Dongshaea marina: one gene and its partners. The protein of the gene in region 1 binds, or shares a complex with, the protein of each later gene. Links are inferred from orthologs where the notes say so. Each region holds a gene or a part of one and is shown on either strand. Other genes may lie near its edges.

Region 1 (8,207 bases):
GTCTCTTTGAGAGCCAGGTAAAAAACTCCCTCACGAAACGAGCCCCGACTCTGGGAGATCTCTTTGGCCAGTGCCCCAGATCGTTTTTGACATAGCAGGCGATGAGCTCCGCTTCATCCTTGGTGAGATCGCCGGCCGCGGTCAGATATTCCTCGGTGGTATCAATCAGCTCCTCGAGCTGTTTTTTCTGAAAGGTTTCAGTCTGTTGCCAGTGCTGCTTCAGGTGATTGACAAAAAGCGTATAACCGCTACGTTTTCTTTCCATAATACAACTCCCTCTTATCCCTCAAACAGGCGCTTGAAATCGCCTATGGGCCACCAGCTATCTCACAACCAAAATCCACCGCTGGCTATTGTTGCAACCGCCGTGTCTAAGGTATTCTATGGCGATTTTATGACTTCTTCTTAGCAATTTATAACCCGGGTATCGCCGATGCAAGAGCAATATACTCCTCAGGAGATTGAATCCAAGGTTCAATCCCACTGGACCGATCACCAAACCTTCAAGGCTACTGAGCAAGAGGGCAAAGAAAAGTTCTACTGCCTGTCCATGTTCCCCTACCCATCCGGGCGACTGCATATGGGGCATGTGCGCAACTACACCATTGGTGATGTGATCGCCCGCTACCAACGACTGCAGGGCAAAAATGTTCTGCAACCGATCGGTTGGGATGCCTTTGGTCTGCCTGCAGAAAACGCTGCGATCAAGAACAATACGGCTCCGGCTCCCTGGACCTATGAAAACATAGAGTACATGAAGGGTCAGCTAAAGATGCTGGGCCTTGGCTATGACTGGGATCGGGAGCTTGCGACCTGTGATCCTGATTACTACCGCTGGGAGCAGTGGTTCTTCACCAAGCTCTATGAGAAGGGACTGGTCTATAAGAAGACCTCTTCGGTCAACTGGTGCCCCAACGATCAGACGGTACTGGCCAACGAGCAGGTAGTTGATGACCGCTGCTGGCGCTGTGACACACCGGTCGAGCAAAAAGAGATCCCTCAGTGGTTTATCAAGATCACCGAGTATGCCCAGGAGCTACTGGACGATATCGAAAAGCTCGAAGGCTGGCCTGAGATGGTCAAGACCATGCAGCGCAACTGGATTGGCCGCTCCGAAGGGGTCGAGATGACCTTCAAGGTGGCAGATTCAGATCAGAGCTTTGATATCTACACCACACGTCCCGACACCCTGTTCGGGGTGAGCTACATGGGAATTGCCGCAGGCCACCCACTAGCCCAGCAAGCCGCCCACAACAACCCTGAGCTGGCCGCCTTCATCGAAGAGTGTAAGCACACCAAGGTCGCCGAAGCAGAGCTTGCCACCATGGAAAAGAAGGGGATGGCCACAGGCCTTCATGCTATCCATCCTCTGACCGGTAAAGAAGTTCCAATCTGGGTCGCTAACTTCGTGCTGATGGATTATGGCTCGGGTGCGGTGATGGCGGTTCCCGCTCACGATCAACGCGACTATGAGTTCGCCGGCAAATATGGCCTGGATATAATCCCTGTGATCAAGCCTGCCGATGGCAGTGCGCTGGATATTTCAGAGCAGGCCTTCACCGAGATGGGTGTGCTGTTTGATTCTGGAGAGTTCAGCGGTCTGAGCTCCGAAGATGCCTTTGATGCAATCGCCAATAAACTCAATGAGCTGGGTCTTGGCAGCAAGCGGGTGAACTTCCGCCTGCGTGACTGGGGGGTTTCTCGTCAGCGTTACTGGGGAGCACCAATTCCGATGCAAACCCTGGACAATGGTGAGGTGGTTCCGGTACCTGCCGAAGAGCTGCCTGTGGTGCTGCCCGAAGATGTCGTCATGGATGGGGTTCAGAGCCCGATCAAGGCCGATAAGAGCTGGGCACAAACCAGCTACCAGGGGCAGAATGCACTGCGTGAGACAGATACCTTCGATACCTTCATGGAATCCTCCTGGTACTATGCTCGCTACTGTAGCCCCAACTACCAGGACGGCATGCTCAACCCTGAGCAGGCTAACTACTGGCTGCCGGTCGACCAGTACATCGGCGGCATCGAGCATGCCTGTATGCACCTGCTATATGCGCGCTTCTTCCACAAGCTGCTGCGTGATACCGGACTGGTCAACTCAGATGAACCGTTCAAGCGCCTGCTGTGTCAGGGAATGGTACTGGCGGATGCCTTCTACTACCTCAATGACAAGGGTGCCCGGGTGTGGGTTAGCCCTGCCGAGGCGATCCTGGAGCGCGATAACAAGGGACGCATCACCAGGGCAACCGATCAGCAGGGCAACGAATTAACCCACGCGGGTATGACCAAGATGTCCAAGTCGAAGAACAACGGCATCGACCCACAGCTGATGGTGGAGAAATACGGTGCAGACACGGTGCGTCTGTTCATGATGTTTGCCTCTCCCGCCGACATGACTCTGGAGTGGTCTGACTCGGGTGTTGAGGGGGCTCAACGCTTCTTGCGTCGCCTGTGGCGCCTGGCTCACCAGTACAAGGAAGCTGGCGAACATCCGGCTCTTGATCTCAGCACTCTGAGCAATGAGCAAAAAGTTCTGCGCCGGGCTCTGCACAAGACCATAGATAAAGCCAGTGATGATATCGGTCGTCGCCAGACCTTCAACACGGCGATCGCTGCCGTGATGGAGCTGATGAATCAGCTGGTGAAGGCACCTCTTGAGTCTGAAAATGACAAGGCGCTGATGCACGAAGCCCTGACCGCGGTTGTCACCATGCTCTACCCCATCACCCCGCATGCAAGCTTCGCGCTGTGGAAGGAGCTGGGTCACGAAGGCGCCATCGACCAGGCCCAGTGGCCAAATGTCGACAAGGCTGCCATCGTTGAAGATGAGAAACTGGTGGTGGTTCAGGTCAATGGTAAGGTCCGTGCCAAGCTGACGGTCCCTGCCAATGCCGAGCAGTCACAGGTCCAGGAGCTTGCGCTGGCGGAAGATAATGTCAGCAAGTTCACCGACGGAAAGACCATTCGCAAGGTGATCTTTGTTCCCAACAAGCTACTTAACATTGTTGCCAACTAAGGAGCACAAGTGAAAAGAGCGCTTCGCCTCTTGCCACTGCTGATTGCAGGTCTGCTGTTGCAGGCCTGTGGTTTCCAGATGCGCACCGCACCGCCCCTGCCGCCTCAGTTAAAAACCCTGCAGGTGGTGGGTGATCAGAATAGTAACCTCTATCGTATGGTGGTGAACCGTTTGAAAATCGCCGGGGTCGATCTGGTCAGCAAGGCGGATAAGAACACTCCAATCCTCAGGGTAAATCCCCTGAGCCAAACCTCAACGGTTGCCTCCCTGACCGATACAGGGACAACGGCCGAGACTGTGGTTGAGGTCTACAGTACCTATACTCTGACCGTCCCGGGCGAGGAACCTCAGCTCTACAACCTGCACTTCACCCGAAGCTATATTAACCAGTCAAATCAGGTGCTGGCTTCGTCTGAATCAGAAAGCAGCCTGAGCTCAGAGATGGAGATCCAGGCTGCCAATCAAATCCTGGCCCAACTGAGCCGGTATAAACCTTGAAACGTGTCTATCCCGAGCAGCTGAATCAGCAACTTAAAGCAGGCCTTGCGGCCTGCTATCTGTTGTTCGGGGAGGAGCCCCTGCTCAAGCAGGAGAGCCGGGATGCGATCGCCGCTACCGCCCGCTCCCAGGGGTTTGATGAACAGCTGCATTTTAAAGTAGAAGGCTCATTTGACTGGCAACCGCTATTTGAGGCCTGCCAGGAGCTGAGTCTTTTTTCCTCCAGACAGCTGATTGAACTGGAGTTTCCTAAAGTTCCGGATCACAAGGTAGCCAAACAGCTGGAGCAACTATGCGCCCTGCTACATGCCGATATTCTGCTGATCCTGAGCGGCCCGCGCCTCAACACGGCCCAGCAAAAGAGTCAGTGGTTTAGCCGCTTCGCCAGCCAGGGAGTCTATGTGCCGATCGCCCATCCGGATCATCAGCACTTTCCGCGCTGGATGCAGCAGCGCTTTAGGGCACTGAACCTCAATCCCACTCCCGATGCGATCACCTTCATGTGCCACGCCTTTGAGGGGAACCTGCTGGCGGCCAAGCAGACCCTGGAGCTTCTGCCACTACAACAGCTTTCATCGCCGATTGAAGTCCGGGAGCTGCAGACGATCGTTGAGCAGCACAGTCATTTCTCCCGTTATCAGCTGATCGATGCCCTCTATGAGGGAAGGATCAAACGGGCCCGGCATATTCTTCGCCAATTGAAAGCCGAGGGAACCGAGAGCGCTCAACTGATCTGGCTGTTCCACCATGAGTTGGAGCAGCTCTATCCGCTGTGTGCCCAAAAGAGCCAGCGTCAGCCTTTGGGAACCCTGTATAAAAAACTAAAGATCTGGCCCTGGCGACAAAAGCAGCTTGAAAGAGTCTTGAGTCAGCTTACCCTGAGCCAGCTCAGCTACCTGCTCCAGCTCTGCGCTAAGGCTAATCTTGCGGCCAGCCAATTTGATGAGCCACAAAGCTGGCGTCTCCTGGAGCAGCTGTGTATCGGATTTGCTCACCCAACCCTCCCCATAGCTAACAGCATATGAAACAAGCCATAGGACTCATTGGTGGGACCTTTGATCCCATCCATATCGGACATCTTTGCCCCGCCATCGAAACCCGGGAGCAACTTGGTTTACAGAAAATTCTGTTTATTCCCAACTCGATTCCTCCGCACCGGGATACTCCTCACTCCTGCGCCGAACACAGGCTGAAGATGGCCCGACTCGCCATCCGCGATGTTGAAGGATTTGAGGTCGATGATCGCGAGCTTAAGCGCCTCAAACCCTCCTACACAATCGATACCCTGCAATCGCTACGCGCAGAGTATCCGGATACCCCCCTGTGTTTTCTGATGGGAATGGACTCTCTATTAAGCCTTGCCAGCTGGCACCGCTGGGAGGAGCTGACCGACTATGCCCACCTGGTTATCTGCCACCGCCCGGGATGGAATCCAGAGTTTGGCGAGCCCATTGCCAGCTGGCTCAAGGCGCACCAGGATCAGACCCTGGGAGCCCTGCAGACCCGACTGTGTGGCCTGGTCCAGTTTGTTGAAAACCGAACCTTTGACATCTCTGCCACCGAACTGCGCCAAAGGATCCGTGAGGGCAAGGAGTGTCGCTATCTGTTGCCCGATGCGGTCCTTGACTACATTCGCCAGCAGGGCCTGTATCGGCCCACTCGACCCCAGTGATATAATCGCCGGCCTTTCGCCAACGAACAGGAGAAGAACCTTGCAAAGTCAGCAGCTATTATCCTTTAGCATCGAAAAATTAGAAGAACTAAAAGGGCGGGAGATTGTCACTTTAGATGTGAAGAAGCGCTCCAGCGTCACCGATTACATGGTGGTCTGTTCCGGAAACTCGGCCCAGCATGTTCGCTCCCTGGCTGCCCATGTCACCCATGAGGCCCGGACTCTTGAGCAGCCGGTGCTGGGCGTTGAGGGGGAAAATGCCGGTGAATGGGTGCTGGTCGACTTAGGCGAGGTCATTGTGCATGTGATGCAGGATGATTGCCGGGATTATTATCAGCTGGAAAAGCTTTGGGGTGAGAGCCAGGCAGGAGCACACGGGGAATGAAGATACAGCTGGTCGCCGTCGGCACTAAGATGCCGGGTTGGGTTGAGCAGGGATTTAGCGAGTACCAACGGCGCTTTCCCAAAGATATGCCATTGGAGCTGGTTGAGATCGCGGCGGGTAAGCGGGGCAAGAATGCCGATATCGCGCGAATTTTGCAAAAAGAGGGCGAGCAGATGCTGGCTGCCATCCCGCGCGGCAACCGAATCGTCACCCTGGATATTCCGGGCAAGCCCTGGACCACTCATCAGCTGTCAACCCAGCTCGATAAGTGGAAGCTCGATGGGCGAGATGTGTCGATCCTGATCGGTGGCCCCGAGGGACTCTCCCCCGAATGCAAGCGTGCCGCAGAGCAGAGCTGGTCGCTGTCGCCCCTGACCCTGCCGCACCCCCTGGTTCGGGTGATCATGGCTGAGAGCCTGTATCGCGCCTGGAGCCTGAGTACAAACCACCCTTATCATCGGGAGTAGTGGATGCTGAAACAGCGGATCGCCATGCAGGATCACAGCAAGGAGGCGGCTCTTTATTATCGCAGAACTCTAATCGCCTGCCTGGCGGTGTGCGCCATGATCCTGACCTTGCTGGTCAATCTGTATCACCTGCAGATAGACTCCTATCAGCAATACAAGACCCGCTCCCGGGATAACCGGATCAAGCTGGTTCCGGTCGCGCCGACCCGGGGCCTCATCTATGATCGCAACGGCATCCTGCTGGCTGAGAACCGCCCCTCTTACAACCTGGATATCCGCCGGGATCAGACCAAGGATCTCAAACAAACCGTTGCCGAGCTGCAGAAGCTCCTCAAGCTGGATCCGGATCAGATCGATGATTTCTACAAGGAGCTGCGTCGCCACCGCCGCTTTGAGCCAGTGACCCTGGCAGAAGATCTCACGGAAAAACAGGTCGCCATCTTCAGCGTGCAGCGCTATCGCTTCCCCGGCGCCTCTATCGAGGCCAGGCTACAACGCTACTACCCCTATGGCAGTGTGTTGACCCATGTGCTGGGGTATGTCGCCAAGATCAACGACCGTGACCTGCAGCACCTGGAGGAAACCGGCGAGCTCTCCAACTACGCCGGTACCCATGATATCGGCAAGCAGGGGGTCGAAAAGTATTATGAGAATGTGCTGCATGGCAAGGTGGGCTACCAGGAGGTTGAGGTTAACAATGTCGGGAAAGTGGTACGCACCCTCAGCTATCATCCGCCGGTTCCGGGGCACGACATCTATCTCAATATCGATCTGCGCTTGCAGATGAAGGCCCAGGAAGATCTGGCCAACCGCCGTGGCGCGGTGGTGATGCTGGAGCCCAAGACCGGGGCGGTACTGGCGATGGCATCCAGCCCCAGCTACAACCCGAATCCTTTTGTCCATGGCATCAGCTCCAAGCGCTATACTTCGCTGCTGGATAACCCCAACCATCCGCTGATCAACCGGGCCACCCAGGGGATCTATGCCCCGGCATCCACGGTGAAACCCCTGATGGCAATCATGGGACTGGACACCGGCCTCATCACTCCACAGATGCGCTTTTTCGGCGCTGGTTACTTCCAGATCCCAGGCACCAAGCGTAAATTCCGCGACTGGCAACCCTGGGGTCATGGCTGGATGACAGTGTATAAGGCGATCGAGCAATCTGCCGATACCTTCTTCTACAACCTGGCCTATAAGGCAGGAATCGACCGTATCCACAAATATATGCATCTGTTTGGCTTTGGCCAGTATACGGGGATCGATCTTCACGAAGAGCGTAAGGGAAACATGCCGTCGCGGGAGTGGAAACAGGCCCGCTATCGCCAGCCCTGGTACCAGGGGGATACCATCTCGGTTGGGATCGGCCAGAGTTACTGGACCGCCACCCCGCTACAGATAGCACATGCCTTTAGCGTACTGATCGATCACGGCAAACGGATCGAACCGAGATTACTTAAGAGCATTGCAACTAAAGATGGGATGCTGTCACCACCACCGCAGACCCTGCCACCGATCAAACTGAAAAATGACAAGGATTGGCAGGTCTCCCTGGATGGGATGTACCTGGTGATCCAGGGTAAGAGTGGTACCGGTCGCCGCGCCTTTGCCAACCTTCCCTACAAGGCGGGAGGTAAATCCGGTACCGCCCAGCTGGTGAGCCGGAGAACCGATGTGGAGAAGCTGATAATCACCAAGGAGCGCCACAAGGATAACGCCCTGTTTGTCGCCTTTGCCCCCTTTAATGCCCCCAAGGCCCTGGTGGTGTCAATTATTGAGAATGCTGGTGATGGCAGCTCTCCGGCCGCGGACATCGCCCGCAGCATGCTGGATGCCGTGATGCTCCCACCCAAAGATAACAACAGGAATAAACCATGAATCACTCCCATCAACAGGAAAAGTTCTGGTACCGCTGCCACATCGACCTGCCGCTATTCATCGGCCTGTTACTGCTGATGATCGTCGGCCTGCTGATCCTCTATTCGGCCTCGGGCCAGAGTATCCCGATGACAGGGAAACAAGCGGCGCGGGGAGTACTGGCGATCGGGGTGATGCTGATCATGGCCCAGCTTCCGCCGGCCTTCTACGCTCGCTGGGCTCCGCCGATCTTCGGGGTCGGCATAGTACTGCTGGTGCTGGTGCTGATCTTTGGTCATATCGGCAAGGGGG
Region 2 (5,823 bases), 2.5 Mb from region 1 along the record:
GGCACACCATGGGCAATCCGGCTCACCTCAATTCCATGATCCTTGGCAAGCTCGGCAATATAATAGGCCGTTGCCTCTCCCTCAACCGTCGGGTTGGTCGCCAGGATCACCTCACCCAGGCCTTGCTCGGCAAAAATAGCCTCCAGCTGTTCCAATCCCAGCTGCTCCGGCCCCACTCCATCCAGGGGAGAGAGGTGCCCCATCAACACAAAGTAGCGACCGCTGTAGTGACCGAGCTGCTCTATCGCCAACACATCGGCGGGACTCTCAACCACACATAGCTGACCCGACTCGGCCCGCTTGGGGTTTTCACACAGGCTACACAAACGATTTTCAGTAAAGGTGCGACAACGCTCGCAGTGCCCGACAAGATTCACGGCATCGCTCATGGCGGCCGCAAGCTGGGCTGCGGATTCACGTCCACTCTGCAGCAAATGAAACGCGATGCGTTGCGCCGACTTGGGCCCGACTCCCGGCTGGCACTGCAGCTCGCTGATCAGGGCATCGACTAATGGGCTAAATTTCATCATCAATTAAAACGGGCGCCATGGCGCCCGCTCCTTGATCAAAATGGCATCTGAAAGCCTGGTGGCAACTGCATCCCACCTGTGACTTCTGCCATCTTGCTCTTATTCTGCTCCTCGACGCGACGCACCGCATCGTTAACGGCTGCAGCAACCAGATCTTCAACCATCTCTTTGTCATCCTGCAGCAAATCGGGATCGATCTCGATACGGCGTACCGAGTGACTGCCGTTCATGGTGACCTTGACCATGCCCGCTCCGGACTCACCGACAACTTCCATCTGGGCCAGCTCTTCCTGCAGCTTCTGCATCTTTTCCTGCATCTGCTGCGCCTGCTTCATGATGTTACCTAATCCACCTTTACCAAACATTGTCTCTACTCTTTTTTGCTGTAATGACCCAGATATTGGGTAATTCTTTGTGATTTCAAGTTACCGGGGCTCAATACTATCCAAATCCAGCACCGCCGAAAAGTGTTCGACCAGCTGTCTCACCCCGGGGTCTTGTTCGACGGATTGTACCGCCTGTTGGCAGAGTTCGCCATAGAGGCGTTGAGCAAGCTCCGTTGGGGTCTCTCCTTCCCCCTCGGCGCCAAGGTTCACCTTCAGCTGATGGCCCTCATCCAATACCCGGGAGAGGATCATCACAAACTCCTGTTCGGAGCGCTCATTGAGCAGGTGGCGATGGGAGGGACGAAGCTTAATTTCCCAGCAACTCTCCTCCAAAATACCCACCGAGTGCAGCGCCAACTGACGCAGCCTCCCCTGCAACTCACTGCGGCCAATCAGGGTGGCCCATGGGTCACCGCTACCTGCCAGCAGTGAGGCCGCAATCTCACCCCGCCCCCGCACAGCAGTTGATTCCTGTTGTGGCTGCTGTGGCTGCTGTGGCTGCTGTGGCTGCTGTGGCTGCTGTGGCTGCTGTAAAGCAGCCTGGGGTCGAACCCCGGATTCATCAAGAGGCTCCTCCCAGGGCGGGCGATCTTCAACCGAAGTTACCGCCCCGCTGACAGTACGCTCCACCTGCGGCTCTACGCCATGATCAGCAGCCCCTGGCTGCTGAAGCACCTCCTCCACAGGTGGCTGCGCCCCCATATCAGATGGGTTCACCGAGGTGAGCTCTTGTGATCCAGAGCTCTGCTGAGCCATTTCCGCCTGAAATGGTGCCGGACGAGGCGCTACTTCCTTAGATGGTGAGCACTGAGCAGGAGCTGCTTGCGCCTCACCCTTGTCAGAATTATCACTCGTGTTACGAAAGCTTCGTAGCTGGCGACGCCGAGCCAGTAGTTGCTGCAAGCCCCCAGCCTCAGAGGAAGCGACCTGCTCCGTGTTCGCATCAAAAGTGCTCGTTTGCTCCGCCGCCGGCTCTGGTTGAACCACCTCGTTTACTGGTGCCAGTTCAGGCTCTGCCATTGCAGCCGATTCAGCCACGGGTGCCGACCCGGCCAATGCCTGAGGTCCGGACTTAGCCTCAGGCTCGACAACCACAGTCGCCACAGGCTCCAGCTCGGTCATCAGTTGACGCTGTTCGCTCTCCAGCGCCTCACGGGTAATACTCTGCTCCACTGCGGAGGCTTGAGGCGGGGGAGCTACCGCCGGGGCGGGCTCAGAGGGCGAGGTCAGCTCAGCTGCTTGCCTGAGCAGGGCCTGCTGCTCGGCAAATAGCGACTGCGCGCCCGAAGCCATGCCCTCTGAGGCACTCTGGCTCCGAGCCTGGCTAAAATTTTGCGGTTGTGCCGCCCCGGTATTTTTCGCCAAGGGCTGAAATGCCAGCATCCGCAGCAAAGTCATCTCAAAACCACTGCGGGGATCCGGAGCCATCGGCAACTCCTCCCGCCCCTTGAGAGCTATCTGGTAGTAAAGCTGCAGCTGCTCCGCCGGCAACGCCTCGGCTAAGCGGCGCAGTAGCTGATGATCGGCCTGCTCCCGGTCGACCGCGGCCGGAGCCAGCTGAATCATGGCCGCTCGGTGCAACAGGGATTCAAGCTCCTGATGAACCCGGTCAAAGTCAACCCCCAACTGCGCAATCTCGCGGGCCCTGGCCATCAGACCATCGCCATCCCCCTCAAGCAGCGGGGTAAACAGCTGGTGCAGATAATCCACATCTAAAGTGCCCAGCATCGCCTGAACGGCGCCCATTTCGAGGGCTCCACTGCAACAGGCCAGCGCCTGATCGGTCAGACTCAGCCCATCACGCATACTGCCGTTGGCCGCCTTTGCCAGGGCCTGCAGAGAACCATCATCCCAGCTTGCCCCCTCCTGCCCCAGGATATACTCCAACTGCCCCAGGATCTGCTCACGAGACAGGTTCTTGAGATGGAGCTGCTGGCAGCGGGACAGGATGGTGATCGGCAATTTTTGCGGATCGGTCGTGGCCAGCAAAAACTTCACATGGGGAGGCGGCTCCTCAAGGGTCTTGAGCAGCGCATTAAAGCTGTGGCGAGACAGCATGTGCACCTCATCGATGAGGTACACCTTGAAGCGGCCACGGGCAGGCTTGTATTGGACGTTATCCAACAGCTCCCGGGTGTCTTCCACCTTGGTTCGGGAGGCGGCATCGATCTCCATCAGATCGACAAAACGTCCGGCTTCGATCGCCAGGCAGGAGTCACAGGTTCCGCAGGGCGTTGCGGTGACGCCCTGCTCACAGTTGAGACAGCGCGCCAGGATCCGCGCAATGGTGGTCTTTCCCACCCCCCGCGTACCACTGAGTAACCAGGCATGGTGCAGCCGCCCCTGTTCTATCGCATTGCCCAATGCCATCAGCACATGCTGCTGACCCACAACTTCCTGGAAGTTGCGTGGCCGCCATTTGCGGGCCAATACTTGATAACTCATCTTAATCGCATCTCATCCATGCCATAGTGACTCAAAAAACGAACTTTACTCGCCTTCAAATTCCACCAGCTTACACACATTGATATCCAATGCCTGCAGCTTCTTCTCACCCGGCAGATCGCAAAGGGAGATCACAAACGCCGCATCATGGACCAGGCCACCACGACGACGTACCAGGTGAACGGCAGCCTCTGCAGTGCCACCGGTCGCCAGCAGATCATCGACGATCAGCACCTTATCCCCCTCACTGATCGCATCTTTATGCATCTGCAGAGTATCCTGCCCATACTCGAGCTCATAGCTCTCTTCGATCACTTCCCGGGGGAGCTTTCCAGGCTTACGCACCGGCACAAAGCCCACTCCAAGCTCGGCTGCCACCGGCGCTCCAAAGATGAAGCCACGGGCCTCGGTTCCAACAACCTTGTCGATTCCCGCATCTTTATAGTGAGCCACCAGCTCATCGATGGTCGCCTTAAATGCAGCTGCATCCTCAACCAGGCTGGTGATATCGCGGAAGATGATTCCGGGCTTAGGGTAGTCAGCAATCGCACGGATGCTTGACTGGATCAGTTCACGTGTTTGTTGTTTCATGGGTCTTCAGATTTTGTCATTTAACCAATAAAAAAGCCCACCGTTTTTAATAGGCTCTGTTGACGTTTCAGATTTGGTTCTGCAATTGGCAATTTTTTCATCCGGCAAGGCAGAAGATGCGTGGTGTAGTTGTTCTACATGAACATCTGATAACGCCGCCGGGAGGAAAAAGAGCCACTGCCCATCGGGTTACGCCTGAAAAAGCCCTGTTCATTGTTGCTCATCACTTATTTAGAGCAACGAAACCGCGTGATTCGCGTCGCGAACAGAGCATTTTCAGGGGCAACAGGTTCAAAATTGGAAATGTCAACAGAGCCTGGCAAACGCCGGGCTAAATCGCGTATCTCTTTGCGACAATAGATTAGGCTTATCCCCCCCGTATTGCAAGTCACCCAAAGTCTGCCGCACCGCCAGTCAGGTTGAATAACTGTCAACAAATTGCAACATAAATGGCGATTTTTAGGCCCTGGATTCTCTCACGGGTCACCGTTTGGAAAGTTCACACCATCACGGGCATACCCGAGGTGAAAAAGCTCGGATATACTGGACTCATCTGTGCATTCCCTCATCGAGGTATCTGTCTCATGGAAGAAGCAACACACCTGGGCGACCCATCCCGGTTTAGTGACAGTGAGAAAGTGATCCGCACACTGTACAAGATCACCTCAGATTACGAGCATGGTCTCGCCCACCAGGTTCAAGAGCTTCTCAAGCTCGGCTGTGAACGCTTTGATCTGGAAATAGGGATCCTCTCCCACTGCGAAGATAACGTCTATACAGTGCTGCACTGCCACTGCCCGGAGCAGGTTCCCCTCAACCCGGGTGACCAGTTCGATTTTGAGGAAACCTACTGCTCCATCACCTTAAACGCCAACGCACCAACCGGCTTCGAGCATATGGGAGAGTCAGATTACAATACCCACCCTGCCTATAAAAAGTTCCAACTCGAATCCTATATTGGGATCCCGGTTTTTCTCAAAGGTGAAACCTATGGCACTTTGAATTTTTCAAGCCCGGTCCCAAGAGAGCGTAAATTCTCCGAGATCGATATTGACGCTCTTAAGCTGATGGGGATCTGGATCGGTAATGAACTGGAACGCCACCAACGCCAGCTGGAGCTTGAGTCCTCACTCCAGCAGATCAGGCTCGCAGAGCAGATGTTTCGCCAGGGCATAGAGGCTTCTCCCAGCGCTATGCTGATGATCAATGATAAGGGAGTCATCACCTTTGCCAACCAGCAGGCGGAGCGTCTGTTTGAATATTCTGCCGGGGAGCTCCAGGGACAGGTCGTCGAGATCCTGATCCCTCCCTCGATCCGGGGCCGCCACCCCAAGCTAAGAAATAAGTTTTTCAAATCCCCTTCCACCCGGCCCATGGGGCTGGGGCGTCACCTGCTCGCCTGTAAACGAAGCGGGGATGAGTTCCCGGTCGAAGTCGGCCTCAACCTCATCGAGACACCTCAGGGGATGCTGATTCTCTGCGCCCTGAACGATCTCAGCGAGCGCAAGCAATACGAGGCGCAAATTCTGGAGAAATCCAGGGAGCTGGAGCAGGCCAACCAAAAGCTGTTTGAGCAAAACACCACGGATGAACTCACTCAGGTGGGCAACCGCCGTCTGCTCTCTCTTGAGCTTGAAACCTACCTGCTGCTGTCACAGCGGGGTAAACGCACCCTTTCGGCCATCATGCTGGATCTGGATAACTTCAAAAGCTTTAACGATACCTACGGCCATCCCCTGGGGGATCAGGCCCTGGTTGCACTGGCCCAAAGCCTCAAGAGTACCGCGCGCCGCGGCGATCTGATCACCCGCTATGGTGGGGAGGAGTTCACCGTCATCCTCCCGGATACCGACGAACAGGGAGCCATCGAG
Region 3 (5,795 bases), 1.7 Mb from region 1 along the record:
GATCCCCTTGAGCTCGGCAAGCTTCTCTGCCACCACCCGGGTGTAAGCGGGGCGGTTACTCTGCCCCCGATATGGCACGGGAGCCAGATAGGGTGAGTCAGTCTCAACCAGTAATCTCTCCAGTGGAATGCTAGCCGCCACATCTCGTAGCGCCTGGGCACTATTAAAGCTGATGATCCCGGAAAACGAAATATAAAACCCAAGCTCCAGGGCCTGCTCAGCCATCGCCTGATCGCCGGTAAAGCAGTGGATCACTCCCCCCGCTTTTTCACCACCATGGGCCTTGAGCAGAGCTATGGTATCGGCATTGGCATCCCGGGAGTGGATGATAAGGGGTTTGGCCAGCTCAGCCGCCAGCTCAATCTGCCCGGCAAATGCTTGTTGCTGCTCCGCCTGGTTCTGCGCATAGTAATAATCAAGGCCGGTCTCGCCGATCGCCACCACCTTAGGGTGCGCCGCATATTCACGTAACTGCGCCATATCGACCCCATCGGCGATACTCAGGGGATGAACGCCGCAGGATGCATGCACAGATGGATAGGGCTCAACCAGCTTAATCATTTCGGCAAAACCATCCAATGTCACGCCGACACTGAGGAACAATCCAACTCCGCGCTGGCTGGCTTGCTTAAGGGCCGCTTCCAGTGAGGGAAGCTCGTCACAATAAAGAAGGCGATCGAGATGACAATGTGAATCAACGAGTAACACCTAACACTCCTGGTAAAATGAATAACCGCAGCTCATTTATCGCTGCTCATAACTTCAAATCATGACTAAGCATCTTATAGCAATCACAGCCCACTTTCTAACTGGAGTTAAGGCGGTGAAAAGCTCATCTGCAGATAATGCGAACGTAAGCTGTTGGATTGAAGATCTCAGGGGAGGACGGATGTGCTTTATGTGAAGCCGTTGCTGCAGTGAGATCCTGGCTGAACGACCCCCATGCTTGATAGGTATGAACCGCGTCATGGATAACAAGCACGAGGGCCTATATAGGTTTTATATCGAAGGAGGTTGTTCGGGGAGCATTTAGACCCATCGCCAGCATCGCCGTTGCTGCCTCGTGACGTAGCGAAAGCAATGGCATCGAGCATACAGGGGGATGCCTGTCATAAAATAATATCCGGGTAAGTGACAAACCAACTAAAGCAATCGGCTAGATCTCAGTATTCTTAATAAAATCAACATACTGGCTGTCTTTTTCTAGAATATGATGTGTCCACCATCTCAGCAGGTAGCGGTGGATTTTGATGATAAGCTCCGCCTCTGTCTCCGGCTGATTATCTTCTGCCTTATCAAACTCCTTTCTGAGCTTATTAAAAGTAAACACAAAGTGCTCATGATCCTCCAGGTGTTCCTCGGCAACCGGATATTCATTGAGCCGGAACAGCTTCTCCTCCGTCTCGAAGTGATAATGGGAGTAATCAAGCAGCTTTGAGAGTATGATAGCCACTTTTCGCTTACTTGTTCCGGATGGCTTCATCTGTCCCAGCTCTTCAATCAGCTCAAACAACCATTGATGTTGCCGGTCAACGATCGGAATGTTCAGGGTTAAACATGTTTTAGAATCGCTGTCCATAGCCCTTGCCTGCGACTACTCTCCCTTTATCAAGGTAGACCAATTAACTGCTGAATTCTAAGTGGTTACCCCGGCACAGAGCCGTAGAGAATCAGCGTCTCGAGCAGCAATCCTCATAAAACAGACTGAGCCAGGACATAAGCTGCAACTTTGGATTAACCAGGGTACCGGGCCTCGCCTGCCTTTTAAGCTCAAGCAGCCCATGATAGTGGCGCTGAACCTTTGCCAGTGACGACCGTTTCCCCAGGCTTTCAACCGATGCTTTGGCTTGCTGCCACACCCAGCTCTCGCTGGAGCAACCCAGCAGGTAACGCTGAAGATCCTGAATGAAATAGAGCAACCAATTGAGACGCTCTTCAAACTCCTCGGCAATGAGATCCCGAATAACCATCACCTGCTGCGGTGAGTCAGCAAGTTTGCCAATCGCCTCTATCAGCTTGCGCTCCTCCCCACCCTGCTTTTCACAAAATCTAAGCACTCGAAGTGGCAGCCCCTGATTAAGACGCAGCTCAGTCATGGAAGGAGGGTGCTGCAGCCTCTGTGCAAGCCACTTCTGGGTTATGGCTTCCGCCGGGGCCGTCAGGATCTGCTGATAACAGCGGCTGGTAATGGTCGGCAATAGCTGATCCCGGCTCTGACAATGTAAAAACAGGTAGCTATCCGAAACCGGCTCTTCGAGGGTTTTCAACAGGGCATTAGCCGCATTCTCGGTGAGCCGCCCGGCGGACTCAATGAGTGCGACCTGAGCCCTCCCAAGGGTTGGACGCTTGGCAAAGCGCTCGCCTAAAACCCGGATCACATCCACCCCTATGGTTTTAGTTTCAGGCTCAAGTTGCAACAGATCCGGATGATTACCCGCCTCAAACAAGCGGCAAGAGTGACACTGACCACAATACCCCTGAGGAGTTGGAGCCTCACACAGCAGCAGCTTTGCTAACTGCTTAAGCAGCTCCTGGTGCGCCATTCCATCCGGAGCCTGTAACAGCAGTGCATGGGGGAAGCGCTGGTTGTTCTTCTGAGTCAATAGCTGCTGCCAGGGCTCTTCCAGCCAGGGATAACTCAGCAAAATTTCTGCTCCAACACCGACAGCACCGACTGTTGGACCTGCTCCGGAGTCTGTGAGGCATCTATGGTCACAGCCTTAGGCTCCTCAGCGACGAGCTGCTGATAGCGGGCCCGGGCCCGATGAAAGAAATCGATATGCTGACGCTCAATCCGGTCCAGCTCTCCGCGACTACGCGCCCGCTGCATCCCGAGTTCTGGATCCAGATCCAGGTAAAGGGTCAGATCGGGTCGAAAATCCCCGAGGGTTACATCGCGCACCTGCTTCAACTGATCAAAAGGCAGTGAGCGCCCGGCTCCCTGGTAAGCCAGAGTCGAGAAATCATGGCGATCACCAACCACCCAGATCTCCTGCTCCAGGGCAGGTTTGATCACCTGCTCGATCAGCTGCAATCGTGCGGCATAGAGAAGCAGTACCTCACCCATGGGGCTTAAGTGCTCCTCCTCTATCCCATGCTTGATAATTGAGCGCAACTGCTCCGCAATTTTGGTTCCTCCGGGCTCCCGGGTCGTGATCACCCGCACCTTGAGCCTTTGCTCTAACCAGTTCACCACCGCAGGCATCAGGCTACTCTTACCGGCCCCTTCCAGGCCTTCAACTACAATAAATTTTGCTTTCATTTTCGATTCAGAATGTAACGACGTACCGCCCGATTATGCTCGGCCAGGGTCTTAGAAAAATAGTGTGTCCCATCCCCCTTTGCCACAAAATAGAGATAGGCGCTCTTTGCCGGATGCAAGGCCGCCAAAATGGAGGCCCGTCCGGGCATGGCGATCGGAGTTGGAGGCAACCCTCGCACCCGGTAGGTATTGTAGGGGCTTGCTACCCGCAAGTCACGCCGTGACAAACGACCATCGTAACTATTCCCCAGGGCATAGATCACCGTTGGATCAGACTGAAGACGCATATTTCGTCTCAGGCGATTGACAAACACCGAGGCGATCAGCGAACGTTCCTGGCTAGCCCCGGTCTCTTTTTCAATCATCGAGGCCATGATCAGTGCCTGATAAGGGGTTTTATAGGGTAACCCGGAACTGCGATCTGCCCAGCTACTTTGCAAGAACTGCTGCATCTGGGTATAAGCCTGGCGGAGAATATCCAGCTCCGTCTCCCCATCAACATACAGGTAGGTATCTGGGAGCAACAGACCCTCAAGATTAGTATGACTCGCCCCCAAAGCCTTGACGATCGCAGGAGCCGTCAGGGCAGGTTGTGGATGTTCAAGATGGGAGGCTCCCTGCAGCTGTTTGAGCCATTCAGAGAGCTCGCTACCCTCAATAAAAGTCAGCCGAAACTGATATTGTGAGCCATTAACCAGCCAATCTAACGCCTGAGGAAGACTCCAGCCAGCATCCAGCTGGTAAGTCCCGGCCCGGATCGCCCATAATCCCGGATGAAAGCGTAGCCACAGCTCCTGCCAAAAAGGGGAGATCCCTGGCTTATCGGCAAGTAGACGCCGGGCCACCGAGCGCGCAGACTCCCCCCGGGAGACGGTAAAAAGCTGTGATTGAGTCACGACTCCCGGCTGCTCGACTCGCGCAATCTGATGCCCCACATAACCAACACCTGCCGCAGCTCCCAACACGACAACCAAAACAATGATCTTAATCAGGTTAGCGCGACGCATGGCTGCTCCTGTAACCAACGACTGACCGACCAGTCAACATAGCTTCGCTTAGTAAATTCGCGGACCGGTGCAATTCCGAGGAGCGCATTGGTCAGCCAGATCTCATCTGCTGCAGCAAGCTCCTCAACGCAGGCGCGAACCTCTCGAACCTTGCGCCCATATTTTTCACAGAGCTCTATCACCCAGCGACGCATCACCCCACAAACTCCAGAAAGCTCAAGGTTTGGGGTATAGATCTGTCCCTGGTGACGCCAAAAAATATTGGCAGATACGGCCTCGGTCACCTTGGCATCCAGATCCAGTACCAGTGCCTCATCGAAGCCGGAGTCATCGAGCTCTTTTTTAAGCAGCACCTGCTCAAGGCGGTTGAGGGTTTTAAGGCCTGCCAGCATTGGCTGATGGCCGAGATGCTGCCGACATACCCCCAGACGGATCCCATGCTGACGCCACTGAGAATAATGGCCAGGCAGAGGATGCTCACTGATCAATACGCTGGGTGATGCTTCACTGGGCATTGAATAGCCCCGCCCTCCTGTACCCCGGGTAATGATAATCTTAACGACCCGATCCTCTCCGGCGCTGAGAAAAGGCTCAAGCTGTGCAAGCAGCTCCTCTTCCCCGGGCTCAGGGATCGATAGTCGTCGACAGCCCTGCTGCAAACGCTCAAGATGATAGGGCCAGAGCTGTAAAGCCCCTCCCTTAAAACAGATGGTGGTAAATATCCCATCGCCATACAGGAGTCCACGATCACTCGCAGATAATTCACAACTCACCCTATTCTCCTCCCTATGCAATAGCTCCGAGTGTAGTGTTCTGCCGATTAAAGCCACCCATGGCAGGTGCATCATCAAAACAGCGACTCAAGATAACACCAACTCTCAGATCTCAATACTCTATTGGCTCTCGGGTGTGACAAAACTCAGCACAATGATCGCCTCTGGTGTAGAGCAGCAAAAAAAAAGCCTGATATTTTCCATATCAGGCTTTTTACAACGAGGTTCTGACCAATCAGGCTCGCTTAAAGATCAGTGTCCCATTGGTCCCACCAAAACCGAAAGAGTTAGAGAGTGCGTACTCGAACTCCCCTTTCTTAGCGGTATGAGGAACCAGATCCACATCACAACCCTCTTCTGGGTTATCCAGATTGATGGTTGGTGGTGCAATCTGATCGCGCAGGGCCTGCACAGTGAAGATCGCTTCAATCGCGCCAGCAGCCCCCAGAAGGTGGCCTGTCATCGACTTAGTCGAGCTGACCATCATGCCATTTTTCGCATGCTCACCGAACAGGTTCTTCACCTCTTGAAGCTCTGCCATATCGCCGGCTGGCGTCGAGGTACCATGGGCATTCACATAGCCGACCTGCTCAACACAGATGCCTGCATCGTTGATCGCATTTTCCATTGCATCACGTGCACCAAGACCACTTGGAGTAGTGATATGGTAGGCATCACCACTCATGCCAAAGCCAACCAGCTCGGCATAGATGGTCGCGCCACGCGCCTTAGCGTGCTCATACTCTTCAAGCA

Evidence for each region.
Region 2: the proteins of holA (region 1) and dnaX are in contact, whole or in part, in a cryo-EM structure (PDB 8GIZ), measured with the Escherichia coli proteins. The link is inferred for Dongshaea marina from one-to-one orthologs.
Region 3: the proteins of holA (region 1) and holB are in contact, whole or in part, in a cryo-EM structure (PDB 8GIZ), measured with the Escherichia coli proteins. The link is inferred for Dongshaea marina from one-to-one orthologs.

The regions. Positions count from the first base shown.
Region 1 is NZ_CP028897.1:4,075,880-4,084,086, forward strand. Bases 2,626-5,524 are described here. They hold holA (DNA polymerase III subunit delta), read left to right. Parts: upstream 2,626-3,510; coding sequence 3,511-4,539; downstream 4,540-5,524. Other genes in these bases: leuS (leucine--tRNA ligase), read left to right, coding at 2,626-3,016; DB847_RS19065 (LPS-assembly lipoprotein LptE), read left to right, coding at 3,026-3,514; nadD (nicotinate-nucleotide adenylyltransferase), read left to right, coding at 4,536-5,186; rsfS (ribosome silencing factor), read left to right, coding at 5,227-5,524. In the rest of the region: DB847_RS26160 (zinc ribbon-containing protein), read right to left, coding at 1-17; DB847_RS19055 (zinc ribbon-containing protein), read right to left, coding at 1-265; more of leuS, read left to right, coding at 434-2,625; more of rsfS, read left to right, coding at 5,525-5,571; 23S rRNA (pseudouridine(1915)-N(3))-methyltransferase RlmH, read left to right, coding at 5,568-6,038; mrdA (penicillin-binding protein 2), read left to right, coding at 6,042-7,916; rod shape-determining protein RodA, read left to right, coding at 7,913-8,207. UniProt on the Escherichia coli protein: Part of the beta sliding clamp loading complex, which hydrolyzes ATP to load the beta clamp onto primed DNA to form the DNA replication pre-initiation complex.
Region 2 is NZ_CP028897.1:1,536,414-1,542,236, reverse strand. What follows is about bases 659-3,685. They hold dnaX (DNA polymerase III subunit gamma/tau), read right to left. Parts: upstream 3,362-3,685; coding sequence 956-3,361; downstream 659-955. Other genes in these bases: apt (adenine phosphoribosyltransferase), read right to left, coding at 3,407-3,685; DB847_RS07550 (YbaB/EbfC family nucleoid-associated protein), read right to left, coding at 659-895. Outside these bases: more of DB847_RS07550, read right to left, coding at 566-658; more of apt, read right to left, coding at 3,686-3,952; DB847_RS07535 (diguanylate cyclase), read left to right, coding at 4,537-5,823. UniProt on the Escherichia coli protein: Part of the beta sliding clamp loading complex, which hydrolyzes ATP to load the beta clamp onto primed DNA to form the DNA replication pre-initiation complex.
Region 3 is NZ_CP028897.1:2,362,619-2,368,413, reverse strand. Bases 659-3,657 are described here. They hold holB (DNA polymerase III subunit delta'), read right to left. Parts: upstream 2,646-3,657; coding sequence 1,671-2,645; downstream 659-1,670. Other genes in these bases: mltG (endolytic transglycosylase MltG), read right to left, coding at 3,259-3,657; tmk (dTMP kinase), read right to left, coding at 2,639-3,262; DB847_RS11340 (bacteriohemerythrin), read right to left, coding at 1,157-1,579; DB847_RS11345 (TatD family hydrolase), read right to left, coding at 659-708. Outside these bases: more of DB847_RS11345, read right to left, coding at 1-658; more of mltG, read right to left, coding at 3,658-4,269; pabC (aminodeoxychorismate lyase), read right to left, coding at 4,251-5,042; fabF (beta-ketoacyl-ACP synthase II), read right to left, coding at 5,278-5,795. UniProt on the Escherichia coli protein: Part of the beta sliding clamp loading complex, which hydrolyzes ATP to load the beta clamp onto primed DNA to form the DNA replication pre-initiation complex.